4 regions of the Methylobacterium mesophilicum SR1.6/6 genome follow, and region 2 is predicted to be linked to each of the others. Evidence: riboswitches for the same ligand, from Rfam matches in the RefSeq annotation. Region 2 holds a riboswitch; each other region holds the start of a gene.
The links. Region 2 has a riboswitch for cobalamin ahead of MMSR116_RS21805 (TonB-dependent receptor). Riboswitches for the same ligand answer to the same signal wherever they lie in the genome.

Region 1 (3,788 bases), 2.8 Mb from region 2:
TAGAGCACCGTCTTCTCAGGATCGACCGGGCCGGTCACGTCGAAGGCACCCAAGAGCCGCCCGTAGCTGCCGCCCTGTACCAAAACCTCGCGGTAGGGCACGTCGAGGGGCTTCTTGCTGACGAAGTTGACGAGGCCGCCTGGCGGGGACTGCCCGTAGAGCACGGAGGCCGCCCCCTTGAGCACCTCCACGCGCTCGACCCCGTAAGTCTCGTAGCGGGACCACGCGTAGGTGCCTTTCGGCAGTTGCAGACCGTCAAGATACTCCGGTACGTCGAAGCCGCGCACCTTGATCCAGTCGTAGCGCGGATCGCCGCCGAAGCGCTCGACCTGCACACCGGCGGTGTAGCGCAGTGCCTCGCTCGGATTCTGTGCGCCGGTCGCCCGGATCTGGTCGGCTGTGACGACGCTGATCGACTGCGGCGTCTCGATCAGCGCAGTATCGGTCTTGGTGCCAGTGGCGCTACGCTTGGCTGTGAAGCCGCGTACCGGGCCATCCGCTCGCTCGCCGCTGGCACCGCCGACGCCCGGCGGACCAGATGCGGCGGCGCCTTCAGCCCCGACTACCGAAATCTCGCCGAGGGTGACCTGAGCCGGGGCGGGTTGCGCCGCAACGACTGCGACCATCGACGCAAACGCGCTCGCGGACACCATGTACAGCGAGCCCACTCGACAGATGATCCTGTACGTCCACATAAATTTCGAGCCCCGGGCGGCCGGTCGACCGCAGACGTCGCTGCTCCTTCACGGAGTCGTGAAGACCGTCATACGCTCCAGTCTCGCCCACAACAATGATCGATACTTTCGGAATAAGCATGATTCCGTTCGATCGAGTTTAGTGTTGTTCTAAGTTTTCAGATCGATGTGGTTCGTGCGGCGACCAAGGCGCTTGGTGGCATGCCGAAACGCTTCTTGAAGAGGGTCGCGAAGTGCGGGGCGGAATATCCGACGTTCTGGGCGACTTCACCGACGGTCGCCTTGCGGCTGGCGAGCATCCGGTAGGCCGATTGCAGACGCCGCTCCTGGAGGACGGCGTAGGGCGTCATGCCGTAGGTGATCCGGAAGCCACGGGTGAGCTTAGCCGGCGTCATTCCGACGCGCCGGGCTACCGCGTCGAAATCTGGTACGGAGTCGAGGCGTTCCAGGATTATTGCGCTAGCCGCCTCGACGCGGCCGCGATCCACGATCGTAAGCGTGCGAGTGAGCCCTACCGGCTCGGCCAATCCCTCAGCTTCGAACACGAGGGCGAGGAGTTCGAGGGCCTTAGCTGCTTGATACAGGGGCTGTCCCGCCGGGCCCGCTGCGGCAAGGATCTGCGACGCCACCGCCTGTATCGTCGCGTCGGCCGGACGCCCCTCGAAAACGAAACCACGCTCCACGGAGAGCTGCACCATCGCGGATGCGATGGTGCCTAGGCTCGTTTTGGCGTGGTCGGGATCGACTCGGACGTGAACGCTGCTTAGCGGCTGACCCGCCGAGACGGTCTGGTCCCTGACGAGTTCCCGCTCGGTGAAGCCGACGAGTAGCGCGGGAGCCTCGATCGCGATCGCGGGCAAGTCGTCAACCTGGAAGCTGGTTCGTCCGCGCAGGTAGACGACCACGCGTAGGCCCGTACCCACCGGTGCCGTCGTCCGGAATGTCTCCCCAAACGTAGTCTCGTTTGTGAAGACGCTCAGCCACCCACCGAGGTGATGGGCGACCGTGCTGGACGGGCGTTGAAAGACGTTATCCACTGACTCGGCAAAAGACATGTAGCCGAACTATAAATCGTAACTTGTTCGCAGTCGATAATCCGACAAAGATTTTAATTAGAACGATTACAATAAGTCAGGCTCTTTAGGTGCAGATACGCCGTGACACTCGGATAAGGCAATGATGTTTTAGGATTCATTCTTGCTGAAAGCTGTCAGAGTAAATAGATTCGGCTAGCTAAATGAATGGACGTTCGCATTGACTCACGAGCCCGTGAGGCATAGCTTGACAGTGACGGTTCCCCTCGGGGATCAAAAGGGAACGCGGTGAGATCACGCCCGTGAGGGCTCGGTCGATGCCGCGGCTGCCCCCGCAACTGTAAGCGGCGAGTCCTTCATCACGACGTCACTGGGCGCCCTCGCCCGGGAAGACGATGAGAGGGCGACGACCCGCGAGCCAGGAGACCTGCCGTCAGCCGTGGTCACACGCGGAGCTTGCCGGGCGGGGTGTCCTGGGAGGTGTCGCGGCGCCGTGGTTCCTTGGAGGACCCGACCGCCGAGGCCTTGTTCGCGGTGACGTGCCACAGCCGTCCCCCGAGGCCGTCCCGTGTCCTGTTCCGTTCCCTCCGCGCTCCAGCGCATGCTGGCGCTGTCCTGCGCCGCATCCACGCTGCTCGTCGCCGTTCCAGCCCGCGCGCAGCAGGTCGCCGCGCCCTTTGCCGATGCGCCGGGAGGCGCCCAGGCCGCGGTCTCCCTGTCCGAGATTTCGGTATCGGCCACCGGCGTACCGACGCCGATTGCCAACACAGGGTCGAGCGTCACCGTCCTGACTGAGCGCCTGCTTCAGGAACAGCAGCGCCGGACGGTGCCGGATGCTCTACAGCAGGTGCCCGGCCTCAACGTCGTCCAGACCGGCGGCGCCGGCGGCCAGACCTCGGTCTTCATCCGCGGCACCAACTCGAACCACGTGAAGGTCCAGATCGACGGCATCGACGTCAACGACCCTTCGACCCCGAACCGCGCCTTCGACTTCAGCCAGTTGCAGACCTACGACCTCTCCCGGATCGAGGTGCTGCGCGGCCCGCAGAGCGGCCTCTACGGGGCCGACGCTATCGGCGGCGTGATCTCTGTGGTCACCAAGCGCGGCGAGGGACCGGCCCGGGCGACGGCGACCGTCGAGGGCGGCTCGTTCGGCACCTTCAACCAGTTCGGCAACATCTCCGGCTCGGAGGGGATCTTCGACTACTCGGTCTCAGTCGGCCACATCCGGCAATCCGCCGTCCAGGTCACGCCGTTCGAGCTGCTACCCCGCGGCGTGCCGCTGCGGACCGCCTTCACCGACATCAAGACGGTCTCGACCAAGCTCGGGGCGCAACTCACCGACGAGTTCCGCCTGAACTACGTTCTACGCTTCTCCGACAGCGCCTATCTCGACCAAGCCGACGGCGGCTTCCCATACGTGCCGCTGCCGTACCGGAACCTCAACGACCAGCAGCAGCTGATCATGAGGGGCGAGGCCGAATGGACGCCGGTGCCGGGCTTCCACAATGTCTTCGGGGCGAACTACTCGAAGTTCGACCGCCTGTTCGCCGGCCCGCTGGATCCACTCGCGCCGCCGACGCCCACCACCTACCTCGGCGAGCGAACCCGGTTCGATTACCGCGGCGATTGGCAATTCTCGCCCGGCAACCTCGTGCTGTTCGGGGCCCAGCGCGAGGACGAGCGCTTCGAGACGACCGGCATCGACCGGTCCAACGGCAACACCGCCGGCTTCGCCGAGCTTCAGACGACGCCCTTCGCGGGAGCTGCGCTGGTGGCCAACATCCGCCACGACGCGAACGATCAGTTCGGCGGCGCGACCACCTTCCGGGTGGCGCCGAGCTACATCGTGCCCGGCACCGAGACCCGCCTGAAGGGCAGCGTCGGCACCGGCTTCAAGCCGCCGACCCTGAGCCAGCTCTATCAGGACTACCCGGGCTTCCGCTTCTTCGGGAACCCGAACCTACGGCCGGAGGAGAGCTTCGGGTTCGACGGCGGCTTCGAACAGCCGTTGTTCGACGGGTTCATGACCGTCGGCACGACCTACTTCCAGACCGAC
Region 2 (3,788 bases):
CGTGACCTGATGGTCGAGGACCACGTTGACGAGGTTGTAGGCTGGGCGCCGCGCCGTGTTGCCGAAGTCGCTGTAGACCTGCCCGACATTCTGCAGCCCGACCCGCGCGGTCCAGTCGCGGGTGACGTCCCAGGTCAGCCAGAGATTGGCCACGCGCTCGGGCACGTCGATCGGCTGGTTGCCGGCATACGAGACCGTGGCGCCGTTCACCGTCTGGTCGAACCGGTCGTACTGCGCGTGGAGGAGCGCGAGGTTGCCGTCGAGCCGCCAGCCCGGCGCGAAGCGCCAGCCAAGCGCCAGCTCGAAGCCCTGCGAGGACTGGCTCCCCACCTGCGTGGACAGCGTCGGCTGGCCGGGGATCGCCGAGATCAGGTTGTCCTTGACGATCCGGTAGCCCGCGACGGTCCATTCGAGGGCGCCGTCGAAGGCCAGCCCCTTGGCGCCGATCTCGACCTGATCGCCGGTCGCGAGCTTGAAGCCCGCCAGCGACTGCGACAGCGTGATCAGGCTGTTCACCGGGTCGGTGGCGAAGCTGTACTGGGCGTAGAGCGCGCTGTCCGGCGTCGGGTTGTAGACGAGGCCGAACCGGTAGCCGAGCGCCCGATAGGTCTTCTCGAACCGCGATCCCGTCTGCAGGTCCTCGCGGTTCAGCGTCGGCACGTCGAGGCGCACGCCCGTGAGGAACGAGAGCTTGTCCGACAGGATCACCCGGTCCTCGGCGAAGACAGAGGCCTGGCTCGTCTGCGTCGCGTAGGCCGGGCGCGCCCGGCCGTTCTGCGGGAAGAGGCCCGGATCGTAGCCGGTAAGCGGCACGCTCGTGGTCTGGTCGAAGTAGAAGTTGTTTGTGTGGCGGAAGTCGATGTGATTCACGTCGAAACCGGCCACGAACTGGTTGCGCAGGCCGAATAGGTCGCCTCGGAACGTCGCGTCGAGACGGTCTCCGACCTGCTCCTGACTGTGGTAGATCTCCAGGTAGTCGCCCCGGTCCACGAGCCCGGTGCCGCGGTTGTAGCTGTACTGCTCGACGTCGAGCCAGTGGCGCCGGCTGGTCAGCCGGTAGGCGGTGTTGCGGATCGTGATGTCGGCCGAGGGGGACCACTCGGTCTTGAGCTGGGTCCAGTTGTCGGCCCAGGTGATCTTCGCGTCGCGGACGTTGTAGTTGTTGAACCGGATGAGATCCGGGATCCGTCCCTCGACCAGCGGGGTGCCCCAGTAGCGGGCGGGCTCCTGGTAGCCGAGATCGTGGCTCAGGGTGAAGGCGAGGTCGGCGCTCGGCCGGAACAGCAGGGCGGCGGAGACCGCGAGGTTGCGGAAATCGCCCTCCGGCCGCATCCAGCCGTCGGCGCGGTTGCCGCTGACGTTGAGGCGGTACGCGAAGGTGTCGCCGTACTCAGCCTGGCCCAGCGGGCCGCCGGAATCGAGGGCGAGCCGCGCGACCCCGTCGGTGCCGATCACCGCGCGGGCGGCGTTGATCGGCACGAAGACCGGCTTCTTGGGCACCACGTTGATGACGCCGCCGATGGCGCCGTCGCCGTAGAGCACCGAGGACGGCCCGCGCAGCACCTCGATCCGCTCGACGTTCCACGTGTCGAACGGGAAGGTCACGGTGTTGGCGCCGACGTAGAAGCGCGTGCCGTCGTAGAGCTGCTGGATCGAGTTCGGGCCGGCGAAGCCGCGGGACGTGAACGCGCCGTTGCCGTTGCCGGGCGCCGCGATGGTGGTGATGCCGGTCGCGTCCTGGGTCACGGCCTCGGCGATCGTGTCCTGGCCGCGCAGCCGCGCGGTCTCGCCCGACACGATGTCGAGGCTGGCCGGCGTCTCCAGCGGCGTCAGGCCGAGGCGGCTCGCGGTCCGGTCAGGCGTGCGCAGGTTGAGCCCGTTCGGCGGGAGGCGGCTCGGGTCGCCGCCCGCGCCCGCGACCGACAGCTCATCCAGCGTGACCACCTCCTGTGCGGCGGCCGGACTGGCGAGGAGCGCGAGGAGAACGCCGCAGAGCGGGGCCCGCCCGCCGAGGCAGGAGCGATGGGTCGATGGAGACATGGGGAAAGCGGTCCGTGCGCGGCGCGCGCCGGCCCCCGCGTCCTACAAGCATTGTAATAACATTACAATGCGCTCGCTGTCTGGTAGCCTCTGCCTGTGCGGGCGCGCGACGGCGTCCTGCGACAGGGCTCGAGGGGTTCGGGACGGCGGAGACGGGCATGGGGAACGGCGTCGCGGGCGCGCTTGCTGTGGCACGTCACCGCGAACGAGGCCTCGGCGGCCGCCTCCCCTCGGGACTGGCGTCGCCTCGACACCCGCCAGGACACCCCGCCCGGCGCGTTTCGCGTGTGACCACGGCTGACGGCAGGTCTCCTGGCTCGCGGGTCGCCGCCCTCGCACCGTCTTCCCGGGGTGACCCAGTGACGTGGTGGTGAAGGGCTCGCCGCTTACAGTTGCGGGGGCAGCCGCGGCTTCGGGGCGAACCCCTCACAGCGTTCCCTTTTGATCCCCGAGGGGAACCGTCGCGCACAGCTTGGCCGTAGCGGGGCGGGCCGTCAACCGTGTGTCCGGTTGTTGCCGTGGATCGGCGCGCGGGGCACCGGGCCGTTGCGGCCTCGCCGACGACGGGCTAGCCCGTGCGGGATGACGGTCTGGCGGCCCCCTGCGGAGATTCGCGTCAAAGCGCTGGGTCTGCCCCGGCGCGGCAACAGCCTGCTCGTGGCGGAGGTCCGCGCGGATGACGGGCGGCTGAAAGGCGTCCGGCCCCTCGGCGGCAGCGTCGCGTTCGGCGAGCGGGTCGAGGGCGCCCTGATCCGGGAGTTCCAGGAGGAGCTCGGCGTCACCGTTTCGGTGCTCGGCGGCCCCCGCGTCATGGAGAACATCTTCACGCACGAGGGGCAGGTCGGGCACGAGGTGCTGTTCCTGTTCCCCGTCGCCCTGCCGCCGGGACGGTTCGACGGGCAGGAGCGCTTCGTCTTCCACGAGGATTCCGGCACTGCCTGCATGGCGCGGTGGTGGGATCTGGACGGGCTCGACGTGCCGGGCGGTCCCGACCTCTTCCCCGCCGGCCTGAAGGACCGCCTCCGCGACGCGTGGCGCGCGGAGACCTGACGGACCGGGCTGCCCCACCGCCTTTGCCGCTCGGCGCGGGCGATGCTACAGCCGGGCAATCCCATCGGTCCGGACGTCCGCGACGCCGCGGCCCATGCGCCCGGACGCTCCGTCCGACGCGGAGACGGGTGCCGGCGGAAGCATGACGACACGACCTCCCAGAAGCGGCGGGCCGACGGGGCGCAAGCCTCAGGCCGGCAAGTCCAGCCCCAGCAAGTTCAGGGGCGGCAAGGCCCAGGCCGACGGCCGCGCCCGCACGGGCCCGCGCACCAGCGCCCGCGACGCCGCCGAGCGCGCGGCCCGCAACCGCGGCGAGGATGCCGGCGCGCGCGATCCCTGGGGCGCGCAGGCCGCTGCGGCCCCGGCGCCGGCCGGCCGCCGAAGCCGCCCGCGACGGGCGGCCGCACCGCGCGACGCCGCGGCGGGCAAGCCCGGCGGCCGGCCGCCGGCCAAGCGCTCGGCGGCCCCCTCCCCGGCCCTCGCCTCTGCCCCCGCGCCCGGTCCGACCCGGCGCGAGCAGCGCGCCGCCGCCTCCGCGACCCTCGCCTCCGGCGTGCAGACCCTGACCGTCGAGCCGGACGAGGCCGGGATGCGGATCGACCGCTTCCTCACCGCCCGCTTCCCGCTCCTGCCCTTCACCCGCGTGCAGACCATCGTCCGCAAGGGCGAATTGCGGGTCGACGGCAAGCGCGCCAAGC
Region 3 (3,788 bases), 340 kb from region 2:
GCCCGCCGAGGGGCTGATCGACCGAGTGTTCCACCCGGTCGAGCCCACCGCCGTGCGCCTCACCATCGCCGGACGGTTCTGATGCCTCGTCATCGATCCGGCGTCATCGCGAACGCCTCCGCGAAGCGCGCGATACCGGCTCTGGTCGGTGATGGCGCCCGACCCAAACGATGCGGCGATGCCGGACGGAGTGCTTCGATGGCTCGGGCGCATCGCTACGTCGTCGGCATGATGCCCCTGCTGGAAGCCATCATGCGAGACCAGGGGCGCTCCGCCCAGGCCGTCGCGACTGAACTGACGCGCCGTGCCGTGCAAAAGCCGCGCGGCGGGGTGATCTGGACATCGGCAGACGCGCAAAGGCTCCTGCGCCGCTCAAGCATTGGCCGGGAGGTGCATCGACCCGGTGGGCAGGCGGGAGACGGGGCCCCGGCAAGCCGCCGTGGCGTGGCCGTGGCAAGGTCGGACGGATAGGGGATGATAAAAGGGATGGTCCTATCCAAAGACGCAGCACCCGGCGTCGTCCGGCGCCGTATCGGTCTGCTCTACCTCGTCCTGATTGCGGCCAACATCGCGGCTTGGTCCTGGGCCTATAGCCTGTTCGCGGGGCAGCCGGCCCTGCTCTCGACCGCGCTGCTGGCCTACGTCTTCGGGCTACGGCACGCGGTCGATCCCGACCACATCGCCGCCATCGACAACGTCACCCGCAAGCTGATGCAGGCGGGCCAGCGGCCGGTCTCGGTCGGCTTCTGGTTCGCGCTCGGCCATTCCACCGTCGTGGTGGTGGCCGCGGCCGCGGTGGCGCTGGCCGCGACCAGCCTGATCACGGCCTCGGAAGGCTACCGGGAACTCGGCGGCCTGATCGGCACCGGCGTCTCGGCCGCCTTCCTCATCCTTATCGGCTTGGTCAATCTCGTCGTCCTCGTGGGCGTCTGGCGCGCGTTCCGACAGGTGCGGCGCACCGGCCGCTACGTCGAGGCCGACCTCGACATGCTGCTCGCCAACCAGGGCGTGCTCGCCCGGATCCTGCGGCCGCTATTCCGCCTCGTGACGCGCTCCTGGCACATGTACCCGCTGGGCCTGCTCTTCGCGCTCGGCTTCGACACCGCCACGGAGGTGAGCCTCTTCGGGCTCTCGGCCGCTCAGGCGAGCCAGGGCACAGACCTCTGGACGATCCTTGTCTTCCCGGCCCTGTTCACCGCTGGGATGACCCTGATCGACGCGACCGATGGCGTGCTGATGCTCGGCGCCTACAGCTGGGCCTATGTCCAGCCCATGCGGAAGCTGTTCTATAACCTCACCATCACTCTGGTCTCGGTGGCTGTCGCGCTGGTGGTCGGCACGCTGGAGGCGCTAAACCTCCTGGCGGACAAGCTCAACCTCCAGGGCTGGTTCTGGCAACGGGTGGCCGCGATCAACGACCATTTCGGCGTGCTGGGTTTCGGCATCGTCGGCCTCTTCGCGGCGGCGTGGCTCCTGTCGTTCCTGATCTACCGCCTCGGCCGGTTCGACCGTATCGACGTAAGACCTGCAGATGCTCCCTGACCACTCACGGGCACCTCTTAGGACAACGACCGATCCGTCCCGGAAGACACACGACTCAACAACCTGTTTTCATGCGTTGACGGATAGAGACACCGCAGCCTAGCTTGAACGGGACGGTTCCCCTCGGGGATCAAAAGGGAACGTGGTGAGGTCACGCCCGTGAGGGCTCGGCCGATGCCGCGGCTGCCCCCGCAACTGTAAGCGGCGAGTCCTTCATCACGACGTCACTGGGCGGCCTCGCCCGGGAAGACGATGAGAGGGCGACGACCCGCGAGCCAGGAGACCTGCCGTCAGCCGTGGTCACACGCGGAGCTTGCCGGGCGGGGTGTCCTGGGAGGTGTCGCGGCGCCGTGGTTCCCTTGAGGACGCGGCCGCCGAGGCCTCGTTCGCGGTGACGTGCCACAGCCGTCCCCCGAGGCCGTCCCGTGTCCTGCTTCATCTCTCCCGCGCTCAGGCGTGCGCTCGTTTCGTCCTGCATCGGCAGCGTGGTTCTCTCCGCCTCGCCGGTCCTGGCCCAGCAGGTGGCCGCTCCCTTCGCCGATGCCCCCCGGCAAGCGGCTGCGGCCGAGGCGGCGGTCAGCCTCTCCGAGATCTCGGTTTCCGCTACCGGACTGCCGACGCCCATCGCCGCCACGGGATCGAGCGTCACGGTCCTGACCGACCGCGTGCTCGAAGACCAGCAGCGGCGCACCGTGCCGGACGCCCTGCAACAGGTGCCCGGCCTCAACGTGGTGCAGACGGGCGGCCCCGGCGGGCAGACATCGGTGTTCATCCGCGGCGCGAACTCGAACCAGACCAAGGTCCTGATCGACGGCATCGACGCCACGGACCCCTCGAACTCGAACGGCTCGTTCGACTTCGGTCAGCTGCTGACCGACGACCTCTCTCGCATCGAGGTCCTGCGCGGGCCTCAGAGCGGCCTTTACGGCAGTGACGCCATCGGCGGCGTGATCTCCTTCACGACCAAGCGGGGCGAGGGACCGACGCGCGTGACCCTGCGGACCGAGGGCGGATCGTTCGGCACCTTCAACCAGTTCGGCCGCATCAGCGGGGCGCAGGACGGCTTCGACTACTCCGTGTCGATCCAGCACTTCCGGGCAGCCGCGACGCCCGTCACGCCGCGCGACCTCGTGCCCTTCGGCCGCCCGATCCACCCGAACTACTACGACAACGAGACGGTCTCGGCGAAGCTCGGCTACCAGTTCACCGACACGTTCCGGGTCAACTCGACCACGCGGTTCATCAACTCGCGCCTGCTGTTCACCGGTACGGACTTCAGCACCTTCCCGGCATTTCCGTCCGCGGTCCGCAGCGCCGCCGACGTGCAGCAGCTCTTCACCCGCAACGAGGCCGAATGGACGCCCATCGTCGGCTTTCACAACATCTTCGCGATCAACTACTCGAACCTGTTCAACCGCCAGCAGCAGAACGAGTACGACCCGTTCGCCATCCAACCGACGACCGGCCTCGGCGAGCGCCTGCGCTACGAGTACCGCGGCGACTACCTTCTCTCGCCCGGCAACCTCGTCCTGTTCGGGGCGCAGCGCGACGAGGAGAGCCTGCTGACGAACGATCCGAACGCGTTCGGTGCCGGCACCCTCAAGGCGCGCAACGGCAACACGGCGGGCTACGGCGAGGTGCAACTGACGCCCTTCGACCGCGCCGCGCTCGTGGCCAACATCCGCCACGACGAGAACGACCAGTTCGGGCCCGCCACCACGTTCCGCGTCGCGCCGAGCTACATCCTGCCCGGCACCGAGACGCGCCTGAAGGGTAGCGTGGGCACGGGATTCAAGGCACCGACCCTCAGCCAGCTCTACCAGAACTTCCCGGCGTCCAACTTCTTCGGCAACCCGAACCTCAAGCCGGAGGAGAGCTTCGGGTTCGACGGCCTCGTCGTGCCGCATCTGATGCGGCCACTCGTCGGGTCTCGTCCTGGGGCATGCCTGCTGCCGAGCGGCCTCGCGGGGGCGGTGCTGGTCCTCGCGGCGGATATCGGCGTGCGCCTGCTTGCCACCCGGCCGGAACTCAAGCTCGGCGTGGTGACCGCTCTGGTCGGGGCGCCGTTCCTGATCGTGTTGCTTCTGCGCAGCCGTGGGAGGCGGGCATGAGCCTCGGGCTGCAGGATGCCCTGGTGACGCTGGATGGCCGGACCATCCTCTCGGACATCGGTCTGATCTTACAGCCTGGCCGCTTCGTCGGGCTGGTGGGCCCGAACGGGGCCGGCAAGACCACGCTCCTTCGCG
Region 4 (3,788 bases), 1.6 Mb from region 2:
CGTGGCCGCCTGCCGGATCGTCTCGGCGATGGCCGCGTCGAAGATCCGATCCTTGGGGGCGTGCCACAGCGTCAGTTCGGCACCGGATTGCGTGCTCAGGTGCAGGGCGACCTTGAAGAAGTCCTGCGGCACGAAGGAGCGGATGCGCGCCTCCAGGTCGGCCAGAATGGCGAGGGTGGGCGTCTGCACGCCACCGAAGCGCCAGGGTTCCCGGAACTCGGGCGGGCGCAGGCGCAGCGAGATGGCCCGGGTGCCGTTCAGCCCGAGGTGGTAGTCCTCGTACTGCCTGCACAGCGCTTCGAGGTAGGCGGCGTAGTCGCGCTCGCCCGAGCCGACTTCCTTGGCCAGGGCCGCGAAGGCGCGCCGGATCGAGACATCGTCGAGCGCGCCGAGCTTGATCCGGTCGACGCGGCCACGCCAGCCGAGGTGCTCCAGCACCTCCCAGGCGATCATGGAACCCTCGCGCCCGGGATCGGTCGCGATGATCACGCGCTCGACGCCGCTCAGCGCCTGCCGGATGGCGGCGATCTTCGGCTCGTGCGATTGCCCGGACCGGTTCGTGCCGCAACTGACCGGGATCGTGGCGAGCGTGATGGGCAGCGCATCGAAGCGCCAGGGCTTCCACTCGGGTCGGATACTGCCCGGCTCTTCGGCGGACAGCAGGTGCCCCTCGGCGGCCACGCAGACGGTGTTCGGTGAGCGGAAGAAGCGCTGCAGCTGCCGCATCGCCGAGGGTTTCTCGAAGAAGAACAGCGTGCGGCCGGAACGTGAAGGTGACATGTCGCTGCCCACGGTAGCGCCCGCCGCGCCCGACCACGAGTTCACATTTTGTTCCATAGCGGCCTCGCATGCAACCGGCTCGGCTCAAGAACGTCGCGGCGCGATCTCGGTCAGCGCACCGCGTGCAAGGAAAGACAGGTGGCTGTCCGGTTTGCGGCCGCAAGCGGCCCGTCCGTTTCCAGACTCAGCTGGTGGAGAAGCGGACGGTCGCCACTCTCAATCTCATCGCCCGGGGTGGCGGCGACAGAGCCTTCGTGCGGTCTTGAGCGCTCACACTGCTCAAGAGCATGGGTTCCGCGGCTGGCTGCGCGGTTGCCGCCCGCTCGAACCGGCCGGGCGGCAATGACCGAAGACGACGACGGTGATCGCCCTAGCGCGTCCGGGCCCGCGCATGTCGACGACCTGTCTGGCAGGGAAGCCGCGCAGGCCGCGCGCCGCGTTCGGCCATTCGTCGCACCGGGCGACCTCACCGAACTGTGGCGGCTGTGGGCCGTTGCCGCGTGACCAGCACAGATGAGGTCACGATGTCGAATCCCGCGAAGGGTCAGTCCGGTGACGGCCAGCACCATGCGACGCGGAGCGCACAGGAGCAGAAGACGGCCGAGGTCCAAGCGGCCGGAAGCGCCAAGGCCGATGCCGGCCATCCTGTGGTGATGGAGGGTGGGAAAGCCGAGACGCCGACGGAGGGCAGAGGCCATCCGAAATCGGCCGCGTCCAACGCACCGTCCGGCGCAACCAGCGACGCCGCCACGAGCACGGCGACGGCGGGCAAGGCCGAGAAGGAAGCCGCGGCGGCGGCAGGTGCCGACAAGGATCAGCACGGTCGCGGGCATCGCAAGGCTGAATAGCGGGACTGCACGCAGCGGGAGCGGCCGGCCACTCCCACAAGGCGCGCTCCCGAACGCAGCCAAAAGGGCACACGTCACAGGAACGCGCTTCGTCGCGTTGACGAAGCTTTGGCCGATCACCTAGCCTGACTGTGACGGTTCCCCTCGGGGATCAAAAGGGAACGCGGTGAGGAGCCTGCTCCAAGGCCGCGGCTGCCCCCGCAACTGTAAGCGGCGAGCCCAGCACCACCGCGTCACTGGATGAGACCCATCCGGGAAGACGGTGCGAGGGCGGCGACCCGCGAGCCAGGAGACCTGCCGTCAGCCGTGGTCACACGCGAAACGCGCCGGGCGGGGTGTCCTGGTGGGTGTCGAGACAGCCGCGCTGACGCGGTTGTCTCGGACTTGTTCGCGGTGACGTGCCACTGCCGTTGCCGAGGCTCCCGTGTTCCACCGTCAAACCGGCCGACGGCTCTCGACCTTGTCGGGCCTCGGCCTCGCCGCACTCGCATCAGCGGCTGTAGCCCAGGACCGATCCACGTCGCGTGCGGCGACCACCGAGGCGACGCTGGAGGAGATCTCGGTCACGGCGGAGACCGCCGCGGCCATGGCTCCGCAAGCCGGTCCGTCCGCGAGCGCAGGCTATGTCGGAGGCACGACCGGCATCGGCGGGATCAGCACACCGGTGGACTCCGCCAGTTCCGGCGTCATCACGGGTGCGCAGGTCAACAGCCGCCCCGTGACCCGCCCCGGCGAGGTGCTGGAGGCGGTGCCGGGGCTGATCGTCACACAGCACTCGGGCGAGGGCAAAGCCAATCAGTTTTTCCTGCGCGGCTTCAACCTCGACCACGGCACCGACATCGCGCTGTTCCTCGACGGCATGCCGCTCAACATGCGCACCCACGCCCACGGCCAGGGCTACGCCGACATCAACTTCCTCATCCCCGAGCTTGTCGGTGCCGTGGAATTCCACAAGGGGCCGTATTTCGTGCGCGACGGCGATTTCGCCTCCGCGGGCTCGGTGCGGATCGACTACCTCGACGCGACACCCAGGAACGTCGCCCTCACATCGATCGGCAGCTTCGGCTACAAGCGCGCCCTGTCGATCACCACCGTGCCGCTGGGCGAGGGCAACCTGCTCCTGGCTGGCGAGGCGCAGGTCTATGACGGCCCGTGGGTCGTCCCGGACGCGCTGCGCAAGATCAACGGGGTGGCCCGCTACAGCCAGGGCACACCGCTCGACGGCTTCTCGATCACCGGCATGGCCTACGCAGCCCGGTGGACGGCGACCAACCAGATCCCCGAGCGCGCCGTCGTCTCTGGCCTCATCAGCCGCTACGGCACGATCAATCCCGCGGATGGCGGAGACACCTCGCGCTTCTCGCTCTCGGGCAAGTTCAGTGCGACGGACGATACGGGCGTGACGCGGGCCTCGGCCTACATCATCCGGTCCCAGCTGAACCTGTTCAACGATTTCACCTACTTCCTCAACGACCCGGTCAATGGCGACCAGTTCCACCAGCTCGATCAACGCATTATCGGCGGCGGCGAGGCCCTGCACATCTTCCAGGGCGACCTGTTCGGGCGCCCGATGGAGAACGAGATCGGCGTGCAGACGCGGACCGACTCGATCCGTGTCGGTCTGTTCAACACCACGAACCGGCAGTACCGTTCCGGGGTGCTCGACGATCGCGTGCTGGAGACGAGCGGGGCCTTCTACTTCGACAACCGGGTCCGCTGGACCGACTGGCTGCGCACCTCGATCGGCTTCCGCGCGGACGGCTACTCCGCCAGCGTCGTCTCGGACACGCCGGCCAATTCCGGCCAAGCGCGGGACGGCATCGTCAACCCGAAGCTCGGCCTGACGCTCGGGCCGTGGTTCGACACCGAACTCTACGTGAATTACGGCGGCGGCTTCCACTCGAACGACGTGCGCGGCGTGACCGCCACCGTCGACCCGACGTCGTCGCTGTTCAACACCACCCGCTCGCCGTTCCTGGTGCCGTCCACGGGCTACGAGGTCGGGCTGCGCAACCGCTCCATCGCCGGTCTGGAGACGAGCCTCGCCCTGTTCCGGCTCGACTTCGCCTCGGAGAACCTGTTCCAGGGCGACACCGGCACGACGGAGCCGAGTCGCCCGACCCGGCGCTTCGGTGTCGAGTGGACGAACCGCTACGCCGT

Region 1: it holds a riboswitch for cobalamin, as region 2 does, so the genes downstream of both, MMSR116_RS08130 (TonB-dependent receptor domain-containing protein) here and MMSR116_RS21805 (TonB-dependent receptor) in region 2, are expected to answer to the same signal.
Region 3: it holds a riboswitch for cobalamin, as region 2 does, so the genes downstream of both, MMSR116_RS32585 (TonB-dependent receptor) here and MMSR116_RS21805 (TonB-dependent receptor) in region 2, are expected to answer to the same signal.
Region 4: it holds a riboswitch for cobalamin, as region 2 does, so the genes downstream of both, MMSR116_RS29550 (TonB-dependent receptor) here and MMSR116_RS21805 (TonB-dependent receptor) in region 2, are expected to answer to the same signal.

Annotation. Positions count from the first base shown of each region.
Region 1 is NZ_CP043538.1:1,734,998-1,738,785, reverse strand. Features, by position in the region: gene MMSR116_RS08140 (TonB-dependent siderophore receptor) at 1-626, opposite strand, end outside; gene MMSR116_RS08135 (helix-turn-helix transcriptional regulator) at 854-1,600, opposite strand; cobalamin riboswitch at 1,970-2,178, shown strand; gene MMSR116_RS08130 (TonB-dependent receptor domain-containing protein) at 2,331-3,788, shown strand, end outside.
Region 2 is NZ_CP043538.1:4,583,523-4,587,310, reverse strand. Features, by position in the region: gene MMSR116_RS21805 (TonB-dependent receptor) at 1-2,040, opposite strand, end outside; cobalamin riboswitch at 2,326-2,518, opposite strand; gene MMSR116_RS21800 (NUDIX hydrolase) at 2,623-3,090, shown strand; gene MMSR116_RS21795 (RluA family pseudouridine synthase) at 3,233-3,788, shown strand, end outside.
Region 3 is NZ_CP043538.1:4,920,015-4,923,802, forward strand. Features, by position in the region: gene MMSR116_RS23325 (TonB-dependent receptor) at 1-82, shown strand, start outside; gene MMSR116_RS23330 (HoxN/HupN/NixA family nickel/cobalt transporter) at 487-1,542, shown strand; cobalamin riboswitch at 1,642-1,848, shown strand; partial or broken gene MMSR116_RS32585 (TonB-dependent receptor) at 2,064-2,480, shown strand; gene MMSR116_RS23335 (iron chelate uptake ABC transporter family permease subunit) at 2,532-3,653, shown strand; gene MMSR116_RS23340 (ABC transporter ATP-binding protein) at 3,650-3,788, shown strand, end outside.
Region 4 is NZ_CP043538.1:6,195,136-6,198,923, reverse strand. Features, by position in the region: gene MMSR116_RS29560 (type IA DNA topoisomerase) at 1-780, opposite strand, end outside; gene MMSR116_RS29555 (hypothetical protein) at 1,305-1,628, shown strand; cobalamin riboswitch at 1,747-1,944, shown strand; gene MMSR116_RS29550 (TonB-dependent receptor) at 2,215-3,788, shown strand, end outside.